Regions from separate parts of the Bacillus sp. JZ34 genome, predicted to be linked through region 2. Evidence: predicted binding sites of a transcription regulator. Region 2 holds the regulator's gene; the other holds the start of a gene.
The links. Region 2 encodes Rex, which represses fermentation and respiration genes when NADH is low (regulators of the CRP and FNR family bind a similar motif). Its sites were predicted from a motif close to TTGTGAAATATTTCACAA; they were not measured.
Positions count from the first base shown of each region.

Region 1: a site for Rex is predicted at 1,687-1,704, ahead of M1D90_RS11575 (nitric-oxide reductase large subunit). Genes of this name have one in related genera too.

Region 1 is NZ_CP096403.1:2,316,642-2,320,051, forward strand. It holds gene M1D90_RS11575 (nitric-oxide reductase large subunit) at 1-1,626, opposite strand, end outside; gene M1D90_RS11580 (Crp/Fnr family transcriptional regulator) at 1,782-2,450, opposite strand; gene M1D90_RS11585 (DUF2164 domain-containing protein) at 2,494-2,733, opposite strand; gene M1D90_RS11590 (nitrate/nitrite transporter) at 2,954-3,410, shown strand, end outside.
Region 2 is NZ_CP096403.1:3,724,792-3,728,201, reverse strand. It holds gene M1D90_RS18970 (ABC-F family ATP-binding cassette domain-containing protein) at 1-515, opposite strand, end outside; gene moaC (cyclic pyranopterin monophosphate synthase MoaC) at 662-1,168, shown strand; gene M1D90_RS18960 (redox-sensing transcriptional repressor Rex) at 1,172-1,816, shown strand; gene M1D90_RS18955 (twin-arginine translocase TatA/TatE family subunit) at 1,855-2,028, shown strand; gene tatC (twin-arginine translocase subunit TatC) at 2,035-2,811, shown strand; gene M1D90_RS18945 (YdiK family protein) at 2,856-3,047, opposite strand; gene M1D90_RS18940 (CPBP family intramembrane glutamic endopeptidase) at 3,047-3,410, opposite strand, start outside.

The DNA of each region.
Region 1 (3,410 bases), 1.4 Mb from region 2:
TTGAAAATAAAGCGTTCTGACGGTCGATTTTTTCGTAACCAGGTTCATTTGCACGAGCAAAAAGCCGATGACCACGACGGCAAAGACTTCAAAAATCCCTTCCACCCAAAGATGGATAATCCACCACCGCCAAAAATCCGACATTGTAATATTTGTGCCGGGATTAAAGAAAAAGGCTGCACCGTAAAACAGCGGAATGGCGATCGAAGAATAAAACAGCAGATGAATCAAACCGCCTTTATCAGATTCCCGCTTGAGGCCGCTCTTAATGCCTCTGAAAACGATAAACAGCCATATCAGCATGCCGAGTGCGAGAATGACCTGCCAGAAGCGGCCGAGTTCAATATATTCCATTCCTTGGTGGCCGAATAAGAACCAGTTGTTTCCTAAAAGGCCTTTCGCTCCGAGCCATTCGCCAGCCATGCTTCCGCCGACAAGGACGATCAGCGCCCAAAACAGAATATCGACAAGCAGCCCCTGCCTTTTCGGCTCGCGGCCTCCGACAAGCGGCGCTGCATAAATGCCCATACCGAGCCATGAAGTCGCAATCCAGAAGATCGCCAGCTGGAGGTGAAATCCCTTAGATATGCTGAATGGCAACATATCCCTGATCCAATCGATCCCAAAAAAGCTGTCCGGCTCAATATAATAGTGGGCAAGCAAAGCTCCGAACATAGCCTGAACAAAAAACAGCAGCGACACAACGGCGAAATATTTTCCGGTTTTAACCTGTGATGCCGTAAGCGGCTGTTTATCCAGATCAAATACCGGAAACGCCCCTTCCTGATAAGCCTCTTTCATTCCAAGCTTGTAACGGTAAAACACGAATAAAATAATGCCGACAAATAAAATAAGGATGGTGACGCTTGCGCCGCTCCACCAAACGGCGGCAAATGACATCGTGTTTCCGGCATCTTCATCATACGGCCAGTTGTTCGTGTACGTAATGTCGTCGCCAGGCCTTAATGTACTGGAAAGCCATGCCGTCCAGAAGATAAAATCGGAGATCTGCGTGATTTGGTCTTCGCTGTCAACCCACGCTCTGTCGCGTTTAGGCATGTGGCTTTCTTTAATTAAACCGGGCTCAAGCCCCCAACCGTCTCCTTTTGTAAAGACATTGCGGTAATGATCACGCACTTGCTGCAATCCATAAACCTGCGCATCTGTCAGCTTCAATGTATCTGACGCGCGATTATAACGGTTTTTTCTCATTTCGCGGATGACTTGATTCCGGATGGTGGACTGCTTTTCATCTGAAAGTTGTTTAAAGCGCTTGCCGTATCGTGCCTCCGCCTTAAAATCCTGCATCCCTTCCGTATAGATTTTCAGGGCTTCGGCCGTGTAATCAGGCCCCATGTAAGATCCGTGCCCCAAAATCGTGCCATAATCCATCAGCGCGTATTTTTGAAATACGGCCTGACCGCCTGAAATGGACGATTTGGTCATGAGCACCTCTCCGTTTGGCCCGGACACTTCAACTGGTCTTGGTGCAAGTCCTTTGAAGATCCAATAGCCTCCCAAAAGCAGCACCGAAAAACTAACGATTAAAGTAAAGACGAGAACAGATTTCAAAAAACCGTTTTTCGATGCTTTTTTAACGGGCACCGTCTTTCTTTGAACTTCCATTGCGGTTCACTCCTTTTTTGATTTTGCATGTCCTAAGATACTGGATATGCAGCACACCGGTTGTGAACCAGATCACTTAAATAATGGCGGATTTGTGAACAAAATAAAAACAGGCTTTCCATCTGTTGTTCAATGGAAAGCCTTCATCTTATCCTTCAATTGCAGCCGTTCAGCCAGTCTGTATCATGTATGAAAATTCCGCTCCTGTCAGCTGTCAGCAGATTTTTCTTTTTCATTTCATTTAACGTGCGGTTAATCGTTTCCCTTGACGTTCCGACCATGTTCGCAAAATCCTGATTGGTAATGGGCAGGCTGATGTAGACACCTTTTTCTTGAGGAATGCCGTGTTCTGCAGCGAGCTTCATTAATACATGCGTCAAGCGGTGCTGGACATCTTTTGAAATAAAACCTTGGATCCGCTCTTGCAAATCGAGAATCTTTTTCCCCATGATTTGCATCACTTTTATTGTCATTTCCGGATATTTCATCAAAAGTTCATTAAAATCAGCGATGCGGATTACGATCAACTCGGTTTCCTGAACGGCTTCGGCTGTTGCCGGGTATGGGGAGCGGTCAAAAAAGCCGACATGGGGAAACATGTCCCCGCTTTGCAGAATCGAAATCACTTGCTCATTGCCGTCTTCATCGATTTTAAAGGCTTTAACAAGACCGGATTTAATGAAGAATACCGCTTCCCTCTCTTCCCCTTCCATAAAAACAAACATTCTCGGCTGATAGGTGCGCTTGACCGCGATTTGCTCGATTTGTTTGAACTCTTCATCATTCAGCCCGCTGAAAATCATAAATTGCTTCAGAAACTCCATTGGTCTTTCAATCCCTTCGGTTTTGCTAAAGGAGAGCGCGTTGTCACAGACGGCGCTCCAGCGCAAAGAGCTCTTCTTCAATCGCCGCTGCCTTCTCTTCCACGACTCTGCGGCTGTCCTTCAGCGCCTGATTATAAAAGTAAGGGCCCAGCTTTTCCTTTACGAATTCAAACATTTGAATCGCCGCGATGTCTCCAACCTCTTCTCCCCTTTCTTCAACATAAAAGCGTTTGATTTCCTCGATGATCGCTTGCTTTTCTTCTTGCGTAAGCTTTATAAACATAAAAGCGGCACTCCTTTTTTTATTTTCATGATAAACGAAAAAGTCCGCAAATGAACCATTTATTTTTTACATCCGTTTACTATCCCTCACTTACCGATATTAAACACGAATCAAACGAATGACCGTGTGACGTAATTCACAATGTTTTTAAAAGACTTTTTGTAAGATAAACATGCTGATTGATTTATTCATTTTTCCCTTTGAAAGGAGCAAAAACGCAATGGTAAATCGTCAAAAAATACAATTACCGCTGCAGTCATTTAGTTTAGTCGCAGGATTTATGGTTTGGGTGTTGATTTCCTCTTTAATGCCCCACATTAAGCAGGACATCGCCCTGACAGACAGCGAGATATCCCTTGTCACGGCCATTCCGGTCATACTCGGCTCGCTTCTGAGGATTCCGCTGGGATACTACACAAACAGATTTGGTGCGAGAATCACATTCATGATCAGCTTTGTGCTGCTTCTGTTCCCGATTTTTTGGATCAGCACAGCCGATTCGCTGTTCGACTTGATCCTTGGCGGATTCTTCCTCGGCATCGGCGGAGCGGTCTTTTCCATCGGGGTCACATCATTGCCGAAATACTACCCTAAAGAAAAACACGGGTTTGTCAATGGGATCTACGGCGCCGGGAACGTCGGTACAGCGATTACCACGTTTGCCGCTCCTGTCGTAG
Region 2 (3,410 bases):
GCAAGCCTTGTTTTTTGACCTCCGCTTAAGTCCTGGACGCGGACGGAGTCGTCAAACCCCGCAAAGCCGAGCCCGTGCATGACGGATCTGACCTCTGCCTCATATTGGTAGCCGCCTTTGTCCTTGAACTCCTGCTGAAGCCTGTCATACGTCTTCATCAATGATTCAAGCATGTCCGGTCCGGCCTGCGCCATCTTTTCCTCGATCGCGCGCATTTCTTTTTCCATTTTTTTTAGAAAATCAAATACCGACAGCAATTCCTCTTTGAGCGTCAGCTTGGAATCGAGGCCGGAATGCTGGTCAAGGTAGCCCATCGTCAAATCTTTCGGCTTGATGATGTCCCCCTTTTCATATGAAAGTTTTCCTGCGATAATCTTTAGAAGAGTCGATTTTCCGGCGCCGTTGCGTCCGACGATCGCAATCCGGTCCCGAGATCTGACTTCGAGTTTTATATTCGTTAAAATCGTATCGGCTCCAAACGATTTTGAAAGTTGGTTCACTTGTAAAATCATCATGATCTTTCACCTCTTGTCTGCTATTTTAAGTGTAGCCTATCACTGCGCAGTCAGCAAACAATTAAGTGAAGTCTGGAAGATTTTAGCCAAAGAAAAAGACAGAATGAAAAAAATAGTGTATGATCGTTATAAGGAGAGTTCAGAACATGAATGAGTTTACACATTTTAATGAACAAGGCAGAGCCAAGATGGTTGATATAAGCGAAAAGGAAGCTTCAGTACGCACAGCTGCGGCTGTTTCAAGCGTGTCTATGAATCGAACAGTACATGAAAAAATCAAAAACCGGGAAATCGGAAAAGGCGATGTATTGTCGGTGGCGCAAGTGGCCGGAATCATGGCCGCAAAACAGACATCCGCCATCATCCCGATGTGCCATCCGATCGCTCTGAAAGGAGTCGACATCGCCTTTCGCTGGGAGGAGAAAGAACAGAAGAGCATCCTGCATATTCAATCTAAAGTGAAGACCAAAGGGAGCACAGGTGTGGAAATGGAAGCGTTAACTTCGGCCTCCGTATGTGCGCTGACCGTATATGACATGTGCAAAGCGGCGGATAAGGGAATGGTGATAGGACCGACCTTTCTTCTCGAAAAGACAGGCGGGAAAAACGGTGACTATAAAAGGGAAAAAGCTGATGTAGACATGGAGGATTAGTTTATGAACATGGATCATTCAAAAATTCCGCAAGCGACAGCGAAACGGTTGCCATTATATTATCGTTTTTTAAAAAACCTTCATGCATCCGGAAAACAGCGTGTATCTTCCGCTGAGCTGAGCGATGCCGTCAAAGTCGATTCTGCGACCATCCGCAGGGACTTCTCGTACTTCGGCGCGCTCGGAAAAAAAGGATACGGCTACAATGTCAATTATTTGCTGTCCTTTTTCAGAAAGACGCTTGATCAGGATGAAATGACGAACGTAACGCTCATTGGCGTGGGGAATTTGGGGACAGCCTTTCTCCATTACAATTTTATCAAAAATAATAATACAAAAATCGCCATGGCGTTTGACATCAATGAGGAAAAAATCGGAACCGAGGTCGGCGGTGTTCCCGTCTATGATCTGAATAGACTTGAAGAGCATATGACGGATGATATCCCCGTCGCCATTTTGACGGTACCGGCTCAAGCCGCACAGTCGATTACAGACAGGCTGGTGGAGCTTGGCATTAAAGGCATTCTTAATTTCACGCCGGCCCGCTTGAATGTGCCGGAACACATTCGCATTCATCATATAGATTTGGCGGTTGAACTTCAGTCGCTGGTGTATTTCATGAAACATTATTCAATGCAGGAAAAGTAAAACGGAAAACGAAAAATAAAGGAAAGGGGGCAGGCTTTATGCCAATCGGTCCTGGAAGCTTTATTTTAATTGTCGTGGTGGCGCTTTTGATATTCGGCCCGAAAAAACTTCCCGAGCTGGGAAGAGCAGCGGGAAACACGCTGAGGGAGTTTAAGAATGCGACAAAAGGTTTGGCTGACGACGATTCCGATAAAAAGAAAGAAGATCAGTAGGATAGGATGACATTTATGAAGGAAAGAGAAATGTCGCTGATAGAACATATCACAGAACTACGCAGACGGCTTGTGATCACTTTTTTCTTTTTTGTTTTATTTGTTGTGGCAGGCTTTTTATTGGCAAAGCCGCTGATTATCTATCTGCAGCAGACGGATGAAGCGAAGCTGCTGACGCTCAACGCGTTCAAGCTGACCGATCCTTTATTTGTGTACGTGCAGTTCGCTTTCATCATCGGCGCCGTCTTGACTTCGCCGCTTGTTTTATACCAGCTGTGGGCTTTCATTAGCCCGGGGCTGTATGAAAAAGAACGAAAAGTGACGCTCAGCTATATTCCGATATCGATTATTCTTTTTTTAGGCGGCATTGCCTTTTCTTACTTTATTTTATTTCCGTTTGTCGTGGACTTTATGACGAGAGTCTCAGATGATCTGAATGTCAACCAGGTCATCGGAATACACGAATATTTTCAGTTTCTGCTTCAGTTGACGCTTCCTTTTGGCTTATTGTTTCAGATGCCTGTGGTCATCATGTTTATCACAAGGCTCGGCCTCGTGACGCCGATGTTTTTGGCGAAAATCAGAAAATACGCATATTTTGTGTTGTTCGTCATCGCGGCGCTCATTACACCGCCTGAGCTTTTGTCGCATTTAATGGTCTCAGTGCCATTGCTCATTCTTTATGAAATCAGTATCGTGATTTCAAGAATATCCTACAGGCAGGCGCAAAAAACAATGATTCAAGAGGAAAATCAAGCGTTTTTGAACGACCATACAAAATAAGAGCCATTCTTTTTCAGAATGGCTCTTTTCCTTCACAAAAAAGGCTATTGATCTTTTCGTTTCATCTTGCCGGCCAGGGCGAACATTTTAAAGGAAATGCTGATATTATAGGCTGCGAAAAGCATCAGCAGGATCGTGTAAAAAGACCACATGCTTCCGGGCGAGGTTGCCGCCAGATATGTAAACAGCACACCCGTTAATAAATAAATCGCTCCCCAGAATTTAGGGCTTCTCATCATAGAAATCCTCCAATAATCATTTGCATTTTCTCGGCGTGTTTCAAATATTCTTCAATAGGCTCCCGGAATGTCTGCAGTAAGACGACGAGCGTATTCATGGCGACATGGGCGAAAATAGGCACGATAATCCGGTTGGTTCTGACATATAAAAAGGAGAATGTGAATCCCATTGCTGTATAAATGAGCAGATGGCTGAAATCCAAATGGACGACCGAGAAGAGCACCGAACTGAACAAAGCGGCAATGAAAAAATTCGTTTTCTCATAGATTGCACCGAAAATGATCTTTCTGAAAATGATTTCTTCAAGAATCGGACCAAATACAGAAGAGACAAACACCATCAGCGGCAATGCGGTGATG